DNA from 2 places in the Erwinia tracheiphila genome. Region 1 is predicted to be linked to the other one. Evidence: riboswitches for the same ligand, from Rfam matches in the RefSeq annotation. Region 1 holds a riboswitch; the other holds the start of a gene.

What was found. Region 1 has a riboswitch for thiamine pyrophosphate ahead of thiC (phosphomethylpyrimidine synthase ThiC). Riboswitches for the same ligand answer to the same signal wherever they lie in the genome.
Region 2: it holds a riboswitch for thiamine pyrophosphate, as region 1 does, so the genes downstream of both, thiB (thiamine ABC transporter substrate binding subunit) here and thiC (phosphomethylpyrimidine synthase ThiC) in region 1, are expected to answer to the same signal.

The regions. Positions count from the first base shown of each region.
Region 1 covers NZ_CP089932.1:296,421-303,537, forward strand. The annotation lists gene thiS (sulfur carrier protein ThiS) at 1-29, opposite strand, end outside; gene LU633_RS01440 (HesA/MoeB/ThiF family protein) at 13-774, opposite strand; gene thiE (thiamine phosphate synthase) at 764-1,411, opposite strand; gene thiC (phosphomethylpyrimidine synthase ThiC) at 1,408-3,342, opposite strand; TPP riboswitch at 3,434-3,534, opposite strand; gene LU633_RS01455 (Rsd/AlgQ family anti-sigma factor) at 3,654-4,163, opposite strand; gene nudC (NAD(+) diphosphatase) at 4,249-5,022, shown strand; gene hemE (uroporphyrinogen decarboxylase) at 5,061-6,128, shown strand; gene nfi (deoxyribonuclease V) at 6,130-6,798, shown strand; gene LU633_RS01475 (YjaG family protein) at 6,866-7,117, shown strand, end outside.
Region 2 covers NZ_CP089932.1:4,039,280-4,046,396, reverse strand. The annotation lists gene thiQ (thiamine ABC transporter ATP-binding protein ThiQ) at 1-668, opposite strand, end outside; gene thiP (thiamine/thiamine pyrophosphate ABC transporter permease ThiP) at 652-2,262, opposite strand; gene thiB (thiamine ABC transporter substrate binding subunit) at 2,238-3,224, opposite strand; TPP riboswitch at 3,264-3,362, opposite strand; gene sgrR (HTH-type transcriptional regulator SgrR) at 3,399-5,060, opposite strand; gene LU633_RS21055 (MFS transporter) at 5,322-6,488, shown strand; gene LU633_RS21050 (hypothetical protein) at 6,616-6,786, shown strand; gene LU633_RS26320 (hypothetical protein) at 6,847-6,987, shown strand; gene LU633_RS21045 (MFS transporter) at 6,939-7,117, shown strand, end outside.

The DNA.
Region 1 (7,117 bases):
AAAGCTTCATCGTTAATGATGATGTTCAAGGCCACCTCCGCATAGCGGGCATAAAGCGCTACGTTCAAGATTGAGCGTTCTCCAGGTTTGCTGGCGGCCATCAAACAGCTGCAGCTTGCCCGTAAGCGGGGAGGCCAGGCCCGCCAGCATTTTCAGGGCTTCCAGCGCCTGCATCGTTCCCATGATGCCTACCACCGGCCCCAGCACCCCTGCTGTCCGGCAGTTACGCGTTGGCTCGGCTTCATCCGGCCACAGGCAGCGGTAGCACCCATGCTGAAAAGGCGGCGTCAGCACCAGCAATTGCCCGCTGAAGCCTGTCGCGCTAGCACTGATTAGCGGAATGGCATGGTGCAGGCAGGCAGCATTTATGGCATGGCGTGTCGGCATGTTATCGCTGCAATCCAGCACCATATCGACCAACTTTATCGCCTGCTTTAAGGTGTCGGTATTCATGCTCTGATCCAGTGTGACAACCTCCAGCGTTGGGTTGAGTGACAGCAGATGCTGCCGGGCTATCTCCGTTTTCCGCTGCCCACTTTGATGGGTATGAAACAGAATCTGACGTTGAAGGTTGCTGATATGCACGGTATCGTCATCAGCCAGCAGCAGCGTCCCCACCCCTGCGGCGGCAAGGTAGAGCGCGGCGGGTGAACCCAGACCGCCCAGCCCAACGATCAGCACGCGACTGTTAAACAGCTTTTGTTGGGTATCAACGCCAAACTCCTCCAGCAGCAGCTGGCGGCTATAGCGCATAAAATCGCTGTCACTGAACATGTGGGTCGCCTCCCTGGCCTGCCAGCGCCAGAAGCTGCTGCGTGGCGCTTTGCCAGTTTGAAACCTGCGTAATGGCGCTGACCACGGCAATGCTGCCGACGCCGGTAGCCAGTACCACAGGGGCGCGCGCCAGGCTGATGCCGCCAATCGCAACGGTAGAAATTCCCGGCAGCCGGGAAACGTGGCGCTTTAGTTCTTCCACCCCCTGGGGTGCTGAGGGCATCTGTTTGGTTTGCGTTGGGAAGATATGACCCAGCGCAATATACGAGGGGCGTATGGCCAGCGCGCGATCCAGCTCCACATCATCGTGGGTGGACAATCCCAGCCGCAGACCGGCGCGCTGAATGGCCGACAGGTCTGCACTGTCCAGATCCTGTTGCCCCAGATGTACGCCATAAGCCTGATGTTTGATGGCCAGCCGCCAATAATCATTGATAAACAGACGCGCCTGGTAGCGATACCCCAGCGCGACAGCGTCCGCCACCTGCTGCCCGGCAGCGTCTTCCGTCAGGTTTTTAAGACGGAGTTGAATCGTACGGGCACCCGCGTCCAGCAGCCGTGAAATCCACGTAACGGAATCTACTACCGGATAAAGCCCCAGCTGCCTGGCCGTTGCCGGAAAGGGAGAAGGTTTCATACTTTTTCCTCCGACGAACCTGCTGTGACCGGCTGATACAGCTCCCCGCCCCGCTCCCGGAAAGCAGCTGACATGTTGGCCATGCCCACTTCAATCGCTCTGGCTTCGGCCTCCTGCCTTGCGGCGTATTCGCGCACTTCCTGAGTGATCTTCATCGAGCAGAATTTGGGACCACACATGGAGCAGAAATGCGCAACCTTACCGGATTCCTGCGGCAGGGTTTCATCGTGATAGGCTCTCGCCGTGTGGGGATCGAGCGCAAGGTTAAACTGATCTTCCCAGCGGAATTCAAAGCGCGCTTTCGACATGGCGTTATCACGGATCTGCGCGCCCGGATGACCTTTGGCCAGATCGGCAGCATGTGCTGCAATCTTGTAGGTAATAAGTCCTTGTTTAACATCTTTTTTGTTGGGCAGGCCCAGATGCTCTTTCGGCGTCACATAACACAACATGGCACAACCAAACCAGCCGATCATCGCCGCGCCAATGCCCGATGTGAAGTGGTCGTAGCCTGGTGCAATATCGGTGGTCAGTGGGCCAAGGGTGTAAAATGGCGCTTCGTGGCAGTGTTCCAGCTGTTCGGTCATATTGCGGCGGATCATCTGCATGGGTACATGCCCGGGGCCTTCAATCATCACCTGCACATCATATTCCCAGGCAATGTTGGTCAGTTCCCCCAGCGTACGCAGTTCAGCAAACTGAGCTTCATCATTGGCATCCTGAATGGAGCCGGGACGCAGGCCGTCACCCAGCGACAGCGATACGTCATAGGCCGCGCAAATCTCGCAGATTTCACGGAAATGCTGCCAGAGAAAGTTCTCCTGATGATGCGACAGACACCATTTTGCCATAATCGATCCGCCGCGCGAAACGATCCCGGTCAGACGCTTCGCCGTCATGGGTACATAGCGCAGCAGCACACCAGCGTGAATTGTGAAGTAATCCACCCCCTGTTCGGCCTGTTCCAGCAACGTATCGCGGAAAACGCCCCAGCTCAGATTTTCTGCAATGCCGTTGACTTTCTCCAGCGCCTGATAAATTGGCACGGTGCCAATCGGTACGGGGCTGTTACGCAGGATCCATTCGCGGGTTTCATGGATGTTACGCCCGGTGGAAAGGTCCATCACCGTATCCGCTCCCCAGCGGACGGCCCAGACCAGTTTCTCAACTTCTTCTTCAATGGAGGAGCTGACCGTCGAATTGCCAATATTGGCATTGATTTTCACCAGAAAGTTACGGCCAATAATCATCGGCTCCGATTCAGGGTGATTGATATTGGCGGGGATAATGGCGCGTCCGGCAGCCACTTCCTGACGAACAAACTCCGCCGTAATGGTGTCCGGGAACTGGGCACCGAAACTGTTGCCGGGATGCTGTGCCAGCAGTTCCTCGCTAAGGATGCGTGAGCGGCCCATGTTTTCGCGCAGTGCGATAAACTCCATCTCCGGGGTAATCGTCCCCTGGCGTGCGTAATGCAGTTGAGTGACACGACGCCCCGGCGTGGCTCGGCGGGTTTGGGCGCGGTGAGCAAAACGCAATGAGTCCAGCGAGTCATCCGCCAGACGCTGCTGGCTGTAGTTCGAACTAAGGTGTTCAATGGGCTGTGTGTCGTTACGTTCGGCGATCCAGTTTTTCCGCAGGGACGGCAGGCCGCGCTGTACATCGATAGCGGCTGCCGGATCGCCGTAAGGCCCGGCGGTATCATAAACCGGTACCGGCTCGTTTTCTTCAAATTGTGGGTTGCCGCCACTGCCGCCAATCGGCGTTGGACTGAGCTGGATTTCCCGCAGGGGAACCCGGATATCCTCACGGGAACCCGTCAGATAAATTCGTTTTGAACGGGGAAAAGCACTGCCCTGAAGCGATTCAATAAATTGTTGGGCTTCAGCTCGCTGTTCACGGCGGGTGGATTTTTTATCAACGGTAGACATAGCGCATTCCTCAGTAAGGGAAAAATGGCTTGTCTGGAGTTCGGCAGGAGTAAGTGCAGAAAATGATGCCCGTAGGGCGTCAGATCCGTACTGAATCGTTACTCTTGTTCCCTTCGCAGGTACTAACCTGATCAGGTTCCGCGGATCCCGAATAAACGGTCTCAGCCCCTAAGGGCACTCCGACAAGAAGAATTTTGCCACCTCACAGGGCAGCAGAATAAAAGTGGTCGCATACTTGCGACCACATGATTACCCTTTCATCATAAAAGGGCTTTCTGGAAACTACAAGGTTTTTACGAATCCATCGTTTTTCAGGCCGGACGCACCAGGGCAGCATTGTTAGCTGCATCCTCCAGCCGCAGAGCGTTCCTGTCCAGCGCCAGATTAATAAACTTGTCTTCCAGGGAGAAACGCGCTTCCAGCGCCTCTCCTATTTCTGACAGCGCCTGTTGAAATGCCAGATAGTTATCATCATCAATGGCATTTTCAAAATGAGAATCATATACCTGCATAATCTGCTCGGTGTTCGAACGTAGCGAAGGATAAATGATGGCTGCTTTTGCCAGCTGCTCGCTGCCTTCCATCTCTTTAATAAAGCGTTCGTAAATGGTGAAGTGGCCCGTGGAAAGATAATCCACAAGCGTCTGGCAGAAGGTATCCAGCGCGTTTTGATCGAGCGTGGTCAGCGAATCCTTGTTAGGCTTGATGCCAACCATTTGATAATAAGCAACCAGCAACTGCTTACGCGATTGCAGACAAAAGTCCACCAGGTCACTGCATCCGCCAACACGGGCGGTCAGAACGTTTAACTGGTTTAGCATGAGTGACTCCGTAAGTGTTATTTTTGATTGTCTGACTGCAATCCCGTGATACTGAATGCCTGTGAAGCGGAGGATGAGCAAACTTATGCAACGTGAGATCTCAAGCGTAGACGCTGGATGGTGGGTTGTCAGCCATGAACAGAAACTTTGGTTACCGGAGTGCCAGCTTCCGAAGGGGCGCGCCGATGCGTTGGGGCTGGTGGGTAGCCAGGGAATGTTGCTCGGTGAGTGGTTGGGCGAACCGGTTTTTCTGGTTTGCGCCAGCCGTAAAGAGGGAATGGCCTCGCTGCGGCAGTTGCTTGATCAGGATGTTGGTCTGTTCCAGCTTGTCGGGCGGGGCGTGCAGCTGGCTGAATTTTATCGGTCGCATCAGTGGTGTGGCTACTGCGGGCATAAAATGCGTCACAGCAGAACCGAATGGGCCTGCCTGTGCAACCACTGCCGTCAACGTTACTACCCGCAAATTGCTCCCTGTATTATTGTTGCTATTCGTCGTGACGACAGGATCCTGCTGGCGCAGCATACTCGCCATCGTAACGGTATTTATACGGTACTGGCCGGTTTTGTTGAGGTGGGGGAAACGCTAGAGCAAGCCGTGGCGCGTGAAGTGATGGAAGAAAGCGGCATTACGGTAAAGAATCTGCGTTATGTGTCGTCACAGCCGTGGCCTTTCCCTCAGTCGTTGATGATGGCGTTTATGGCCGATTATCACTGTGGTGAGATTGTCATCGATCCAAAAGAACTGCTGGATGCGGGCTGGTATCGCTTTGATGCGCTGCCGTTCCTGCCGCCGCCAGGCACTGTCGCACGGCGCCTGATTGAAGACACCGTTGCGCTTTGCCGCGCTGCGGAACAATGAATGTTATACTGCGCGACTGCAAACAGAGAGCCATAAACATGACTGAACTGAAAAATGATCGTTATCTGCGCGCACTGTTGCGCCAACCGGTAGATGCCACCCCCGTGTGGATGATGAGGCAGGCCGGGCGCTATTTGCCGGAGTACAAAGCCACCCGCGCCCAGGCCGGGGATTTTATGTCATTGTGCAAAAACGCAGAACTGGCTTGTGAGGTTACGCTGCAGCCGCTGCGCCGTTATCCGCTTGATGCGGCAATCCTTTTCTCCGATATTTTGACGATCCCTGATGCGATGGGATTAGGCCTCTGGTTTGAGGCTGGTGAAGGCCCACGTTTTTCATCTCCGGTGACCTGCCGGGCGGATGTGGAAAAGCTGCCCGTGCCGGACCCGGAACAGGAGCTGGGCTATGTGATGAATGCCGTGCGCACTATCCGCAAAAATTTACAGGGTCAGGTGCCATTGATTGGTTTCTCCGGCAGTCCGTGGACGCTGGCAACCTATATGGTGGAGGGTAGCAGCAGCAAAGCTTTTACCAAACTGAAAAAGATGATGTATGCGGAACCAGAAACGCTGCATCTGATGCTTGATAAGCTGGCGGACAGCGTCACGCTTTATCTCAATGCGCAAATCCGCGCCGGTGCTCAGTCGGTGATGATTTTTGACACCTGGGGTGGCGTGTTGACCGGTCGTGATTATTTACAGTTTTCGCTGCACTACATGCACAAAATTGTTGACGGGCTGCTGCATGAAAATGAAGGCAGTCGGGTGCCGGTCACGCTTTTCACCAAAGGTGGAGGCCAGTGGCTTGAGGCGATGGCAGAGACTGGCTGTGATGCGTTAGGACTGGATTGGACCACCGACATCGCCGATGCACGGCACCGTGTCGGTCACAAGGTAGCGTTGCAGGGAAATATGGATCCATCCATGCTGTACGCGCAGCCCGAACGTATTGAACAGGAAGTCACCTATATTTTAAACGCCTTCGGTCATGGCGAGGGCCATGTATTCAATTTGGGGCACGGTATCCATCTGGACGTGCCGCCTGAGCATGCTGGTGTCTTTGTGGAGGCGGTGCACAGGCTTTCCCGTCAGTATCATCAGGGATAACATGGACATCCAGGCATTAAAGCAAGAGCAGCTGAAACGTGCCGTAGAGGTGGTGCGTGAAGATGATTTTGAGGTAATGCCACCGCGCCTGATTGCCGGGGCGGATGTCGGGTTCGAACAGGGCGGAGAGGTGACGCGTGCTGCGCTGGTGATTCTGGATTACCCCTCTCTGAGGCTGGTGGAACACCATGTAGCGCGGGTTGCCACCACGATGCCTTATATCCCTGGCTTTCTTTCCTTTCGTGAATGTCCTGCGTTGCTGGCAGCCTGGCAACAATTGCAGCATCAACCCGATCTGCTGTTCGTTGATGGCCAGGGGATTGCACACCCCCGCCGCCTTGGCGTTGCCAGCCATTTTGGCCTGCTGGTGGATGTGCCAACCATTGGCGTGGCAAAACGTCGTCTGTGTGGCGAATGTGCACCGCTGGCGGCATCTCCCGGCTCCCGTGAGGCGCTGATGGATAAGGGCGAACAGCTGGGTTGGGTGTTACGCAGTAAGTTGCGTTGTAATCCGCTGTTTATCTCGCCCGGTCACCGGGTCAGTTCGGATACCGCGTTGCACTGGGTGGAAAACTGCCTGCAAGGTTATCGACTGCCGGAGCCTACCCGCTGGGCGGATGCGGTGGCATCACGTCGTCCTGCTTTCCTGCGGCTGTTGGCACAGGGTTAACCGTGTGGGGCGGATGCTTTTCGGTTACACTGCATGACGCGCACGATTTTGTTAAAGAGATTCCATCATGTTACGTAATCCGATCCACCTGCGGCTGGAAAAGTTGGAAAGCTGGCAGCACATTACTTTCATGGCTTGCCTGTGTGAGCGTATGAACCCGAATTATTGGGCATTTTGCCAGCAGACCGGCTTTGGTGAGGGGCAGCTTTATCGCCGTATTCTCGACCTAGTCTGGGAGACGCTGCTGGTGAAAGATGTCAAAGTTAACTTTGACACCCAGCTTGAAAAGCTGGAAGAGGCAATCCCGGCAGCGGACGAT
Region 2 (7,117 bases), 1.2 Mb from region 1:
GCAACCTTTCCCTGCTGCAACAATGTGGTGTCGCCGTCCCAGAATACCCGGCCATCAACAACCAGGATACTGCGTGGCGCAATACGCACCGCGTCTTCAATGCTGTGAGATACCATCAGCAGGGTGATATTTCGCTCTTCACATACCTCGTTGACCAGCAGCAGCATTTCCTGACGCAGCGCCGGATCGAGAGCGGAAAAGGGTTCATCCAGCAACAGTATCGGCTGTTGACGCACCAGACAGCGGGCCAGCGCGGCGCGCTGGCGCTGGCCGCCGGAGAGTTGATCTGGAAAACGCATCAGGTGATCCTGCAGACCAACCCGCCGCACAATAGCCTGCAATGCGGCTTTCTGCTGGTTGTTTAGCCGCAGACCCGGATGCAATCCCAGACCAATATTTTGTTCCACCGTTAAATGTGGAAAGAGGTTGTTTTCCTGAAAGAGCATCGACACCGGGCGCCTTGCAGGCGGCGTGGCCGCGTGCTCCTCGCCGTTGAGCCGCAGGCTTCCACTGTCAGCGGTCAGGAACCCGGCGATCAGGCTTAACAGGGTGCTTTTGCCTGCGCCGCTTGGGCCAAGAATGGCCACTTTTTCCCCTGCCTGTATGTTCAGGGAAAAACGCATTGGCAGATGTTGATACATCCAGATGAGATTATTCAGGGTTAGCATGGCGTTCCGGCAGTTTTTCAATCAGGGTAAACAGTAAAAAACACAGCAGCAGCAGCAGCAGGGCGGTTACTGCACCCTCGGCGCTGCGGTAAGCACCGATCTGTTGATACAGCCAGAACGGCAGCGTGCGAAAGTTTTCATTACCAAACAGTGCCACCACGCCGAAGTCGCCCACCGACAGCACGCAGGCAAACGCCATCGCCTGGGCAATGGGCCGCCTGAGCGCCCGCAGTTCAATCAGCCACAGTCGGTTCCAGCCGCTGACGCCCAGCGACAGGCACAGCAGGTTATAGCGGGCGGCCGTGTCGTACAGGGGATTTTCCAGCACTTTCATCGCATAGGGTACGGCCATCAGCGCATTGGTAAATATCACCATTCCTTCCGTTGAAGGGTGCAGGCCGACGGTATCATTGAACAGCAGAAAAAAGCCGGTCGCTAGCACGATGCCCGGCATGGCGAGGATTAGCAGACCGCTCAGTTCCAGCGTCTGGCCCATCCACCGCCGCTGTTTCAGGCGCAGTTCGCGGCTGGTCCATAGCAGCATCATGGTCAGCACCACCGAGAGCATGCCTGCGCCAAGCGCAACGCGCAGGGAAGTTAATGTTGCCTGCCACAGTGCTGGCTGCCGTAATATGCCGGGCAGGCCCTGGTTGATGCCGTCTGCTGCCACCGCCAGTAGCGGCGGCAGCAGCAAAAGCAGCACGGCGACGACGATCGTCATGTCGGTTATTTTGGCGGCTATGCTGTCTTCGGGATTGCGCCATCCGGTGTCGCTGGCGCTGCCACCGGGGAGCGCCTTATTGAGTCGCTGGCTGAACACCACCAGCCCCAGGCAGCACAGGATTTGCAGCAGTGCCAGCAGCGCGGCGCGGGCGGGGTCGAAATCAAAACTGAGCGACTGGAAAATCGCCAGCTCCAGCGTAGTGGCTTTGGGACCACCGCCGAGTGCCAGTACGGTGGCAAAGCTGGCGAAGCAAAGCATAAAGATCAGTGCGGCGGTGGGCAGGATCTGGCGTCGCAGCCACGGCCATTCCACCAGGCGAAAATGGTGCCAGCCGCGAATGCCAAGCTGGGCTGCCAGCTTGCGTTGTTCATCGGGAATGTGTTCCAGTGCCTGTAATAACAGCCGCGCCGCCAGCGGCAGATTAAAGAATACGTGGGCCAGCAGAATGCCCTGCAGGCCATAGGGGCTGAAGGTGTAATGCACCCCCAGCAGTGAACACAGCGTGGCCAGCCAGCCGCTTCGTCCATAAACGCTGAGAATGCCGAAAATCACCACCAGCACTGGCAGTACCAGCGTCATCGCGCACAGTCGCAGCAGGGTTTCTCTGCCCCAAAAATGACGGCGCCCGAGTGCTCTGGCAAGGGGAATAGCAGGCAGCACGGCCAGCGTGGCAGAGAGCAGCGCCTGAAAGAAGGAAAAACGCAGGACGTGCCACAGGTAGTCATCCTGCCACAGCGTCATAACGTTCGTGACCGGTGCCTGGCACCACAGTGCGCCAAATGCCAGCGCCGCCACGCCAACCAGCAGCGCCGAGGCCACTATGCCTGGCGCTAAGGTGGCTTTACTTAGCGGCTGACGGCGCGTTGCCATGCACTGATCCACTGGCTGCGATGGTTGGCAATGTCCTGCGGGCTGTACTGGAGCGAGGTACCCGGCACGGTCAGGGTATCAAAACCGGCGGGTAGCGGACGTTTTGTTACCGGATACATCCAGTTGCTGGTGGGGATGGTGTCCTGGAAAGCGTTGTCGAGGACAAATTGCATAAATGCCTGGGCAAGCTGCGGCTGCCTGCTGGATTTCAACTGTCCCGCGACCTCAACCTGTAGATAGTGCCCTTCGCTAAAGCTGGCAGCGGCGTACTGGGACTTTTTCTCTTCAATCAGGTGATAAGCGGGAGAGGTGGTATAACTCAGCACCATGTCAGCTTCGCCCTTTAGAAACAGGCCATAGGCCTCGCTCCAGCCTTTGGTGACGGTAACGGTCTTACCGGCCAGTTTCTGCCAGGCCTGAGGCGCGTTATCACCGTAAACTTTTTGCATCCACAACAGCAGTCCAAGGCCTGGCGTACTGGTGCGGGGGTCTTGATAAATGATTTTGAACGGTCTGTCGCTTTCCACCAGCGCTTTCAGGCTCGTTGGTGGATTTTGCAGGCGCGTTTTATCATAGACAAAGGCAAACCAACCGTAATCGTAAGGAACGAAGGTGGTGTTTTTCCAGTCGCCCGGGAGGGTCAGCCTGCTGTTATCGGTATGGCTTTGGGCAAACAATCCCGTTTTTTCTGCCGCATCCAGCAGGTTGTTATCCAGCCCCAGAACCACGTCAGCCTTGCTGTTTTTTCCTTCCAGGCGCAGGCGATTGAGCAGCGCGACACCATCTTCCAGCGCCACGTATTTCAGCTGGCAGTCGCAGCGGGCTTCAAAGGCTTTTTTTATCGCCGGGCCGGGCCCCCAGTCGGCAGAGAATGAATCGTAGGTGTAGACCGTGAGCCGGGGTTTTTCAGCAAAAGCAGGAAGTGAGCACAGAATAAGCAGGGGGAGCACTTTCTTTAACACATTGCGTTCCTTGGAAAAGGGTGAGGACGCATGATCTGAGCGGATAACACTCTCAAATCCCTACGCCGGTATGAGCCGGATCAGGTTCGACGGGTCTTTCTCAGCGCCATTTTCTTCAGCGCACCCCGTTGAGAACGACGCTATTCTAGTGATTTCCCCGCAGCAGGGAAAGCATCATCCTTCAGGCGGTGCAAACCACGCGGATTTAAAGTCGAACCAGCCCAGGGTGTTCATTTTTACGCCGCGCATCGTACGTATGCCTTCCAGTAGTAGCCAGTGATGAAACAGGGGATGCAGCGTGTGAGAGTCAATTATCCGCTTACTCCACTCGGTCAGCGTCAGGTTGTTTTCCCGCCACTTTTGCACGTCGGTTTCCCAGTTGGTTGCCACGCAGTGATGCACCAGCGGGATCTCATACAGCAGCGCAAACAGAGAGAACGCCAGCGGCAGCGTAAAATTGGCGCTGCCCAGCCAGATATCGCTTTCGGCATCGCCACGGTGCCAGGTAGCGTAGTCCACCTGGCGGGTCACCAGCGTGACGCCCCCGGCAGCGAGTAAGGGTTCCAGTGTGTTAGCAATCGCCTGGTACTCGATATGGTCGTCATACCAGGTGAGCGTCAGCGAGGTTAATCCAGCTGGTTTCGTTGAGCGCGTCAGATCCCGCTGGTGATGCCAGCGCGGAAGCAGGCCATAGGCCGGAAACCAGTAACGCTGATAGCCAATATCCGCCTGGTTCAGCAGGGCAACGGGATTGCAAAGGCTGTTCACCCAGCGTCGTACCTGTTCATTACGTCCCCGTTCAGAGCGTTGATCAAACAGCAAGAAGTAGCAGCCTTCTTCCAGCCTGCTCTCTTCTGACTTGTCGCTCAGGCTGTCGCTCTGAAGTCGCACACTGGCGTAAACCAGTTCTTCACTGATTTCCGGTAGCACCCAGATGTTGACTTCATCGATCAGCGCCCGATAGCCGAAATAGTCGTCAAACGCTTCAATGCGCAGCTGACGCTGTTGGTTGCGCACCACCTGATAAGGCCCGGTACCGATCGGCTGACGGGCAAAGTTGGCTATGGACGGCCACTCTTTCGGCAGGATCATGCTGCTAACGCTGCCCAACAGCCAGGGCAGCCAGTGGTCAGGCTGATGCAAATAAATATCCAGGCTCCAGGGAGAAGAGGACGATATCTTATGCAGATTGGCATACAGCGGTTGACTGGTGAGCCGCTCCAGAGTGGCAATCACATCCGCCATTTCCAGTTCGCGCCCATGATGGAAATGAATCGCGGGACGTAAGAAAAAGCGCCAGTGCAGCGGTGTGATTTGTTGCCAGTGATGGGCGATGTCCGCTTCAATTTCCCCATTTTCCTCATTAATGCGGGTCAGCCCGCTGAAGATTTGCCGGGCCAGATGGGTTTCTGATCGCCTGAGCGGGGTGCCCGGCAGCAGGTTGAGCAGCGAGCGATAATAGAGAATACGGAGAATGTGTTTGCCCTGTCGGAAACTGCGCCCGAGGCGTGAAACCAGCATTTGCCGCACCGCATTTTTATCACCGACCAGCTGCACCAGCTGGTCGATACGATCCTGTTCCAGCAGATCTTCTGCGCGCTGTTGTTGCAGCGCCAGTCCGGTATAAAGAAAGTTGAGCTGTGAGCGCTTACTGCGCCCGGCTTCCGCATGCCATTCCAGCCAGCCCTGCTGTTGCATGGCGTTAAGCAGACTGCGCATATGGCGACGTGAACAATTCAGCCTGAGGGCTAAATCATTCAGTGTGGTCTGCTGTGACTGCCCCTCACAGCTCTGCCACAGGCGAATAAACTGCTGTTTCAAACGGGGTGATGACATAAAAGAGGAACTCTCCTGGTAAAGTCGTCTGTTTTTTTTCTCTATATTAGGCGAAGAATAGCCGTCGATGAAAGAGCGGGAGACATTCTGTGAATGGCGCTCCGACATTATTTTTACTTGATCTGAGTATGGTGCGACTTCACCCGCCAGCGTGCTTATGGCCGCTGGCCTTTTTTCATTGGCCCTGTTTTCTTCTGTGCTTCTTGTTTGTTCTGTTTATGCTGTGTACCTTGTCGCGAGCGCCATACCGAAGGATCAGTCATGAAATCGCTTTTATCACGTCGACGTCGAATCAACCCGTTTATGACCGTCTCTTTTATGGTGGGCGTGGCGGGAGCGTTACAGGCGCCGACGCTCAGTCTGTTTCTCACCCGTGAGGTGGCGGTGCGTCCGTTTTGGGTCGGGCTGTTTTATACCGTTAATGCGGTCGCCGGGATTGGGGTCAGCGTGCTGTTGGCAAAGCGTTCGGATAACCGTGGTGACAGGCGCATGCTGATTCTGTTTTGTTGCCTGATGGCGGCGGGAAATGCGCTGCTGTTTGCTTTCAATCGCCATTATCTGACACTGGTTACCGCAGGTGTTCTGCTGTCCGCGCTGGCCAGCGTAGCTATGCCGCAGATTTTCGCGCTGGCGCGTGAGTATGCTGACCGTTCAGCGCGGGAAGTGGTGATGTTCAGTTCAGTTATGCGTGCCCAGCTGTCACTGGCGTGGGTGATTGGGCCGCCGCTCTCCTTTGCGCTTGTGCTGGGCTATGGTTTTACCACGATGTTTGTGGTTGCCGCCGCGCTTTTTATTGTCTGCATTTCATTGATCTGGTTTGCGCTACCCTCGGTCCCTCGCATTGTTCAGTCGGAACAGATTGCCATAACTGAAATCAGCGCCTGGAAGAACCCGGATGTCAGGCTGTTATTTCTCGCCTCTTTGCTGATGTGGACTTGTAATACCATGTATATCATTGATATGCCGATTTATATTAGCAATGTGCTGGGTTTGTCAGAGCGCCTGGCCGGATTACTGATGGGCGTGGCCGCGGGTCTGGAAATCCCCGCGATGCTGCTGGCTGGGCACTACGTGAAACGCGTTGGCAAGCGCAATATGATGCTGGTGGCGCTGATGGCGGGCGTGCTGTTTTACTTCGGGCTGGTGCTGTTTCATTCGCGGCTGGCATTGATGATATTACAACTTTTCAATGCGGTGTTTATCGGTATCGTGGCGGGGATTGGCATGCTGTGGTTTCAGGATTTAATGCCGGGGCGGCCGGGAGCGGCCACAACGCTGTTCACTAACAGCATTTCTACCGGTGTCATTCTGGCAGGTGTGGTTCAGGGCATGCTGACGGAAGCGTTTGGTCATGTTGCAGTGTATTGGGTTGCCTTGCTGCTGGGCATTGTTGCTCTGGCGATTACCGCGAAAGTGAAAAACGTGTAAAGAAGTCGGCAGATTTCGCGCGAGACTGGTTGATAAGTGAATAGTGCAAAGGTTGTTACTGGCGAATAACGGTGTTTCTGATAAGACTTGATGAGGATATGTATTGCGAATAAGGGAGGAAATGGCAATGGAAAAAAGCAGGCTGGTTTACGCATTAATCCCTGGGGCGCTAAACGCGCTGGGACCGCTTTGTACCGATTTCTATCTTTCAGCGCTGCCCGAACTGACTTGTCAGTTCGGGGAATCTACTTCGCCCGGGCAGCTGACGGCTGCACTGGCTGAGTTGGGCGCAGGGTAGTTTGTTTTTGGCCCGCTCAGTGACCACACTGGCAGGTGGAAGCCGTCACTTATTTCGCTGGTGCTGTTTTGTCTGGCGTCGCTGTGGTGTGCATTGACCCATGATATGTCGCAGTTGATTGCTGCTCGCTTCTTTCCGGGGCTGGCGGGGCCGTGCTGTCCCGTGCCATTGCCCGGGGTCTTTACAGCGGCACCGCGCTGACAGGCTTTTTTGCCCTGCTGATGACCATCAACGGAATTGCGCCAGTGATTGCGCCTGTTTTGGGTGGTCTTCAGCTGACCGTGACAGACTGGTGCGGGCTGTTTGTTTCACTGACGGCAGCGGGTGTACT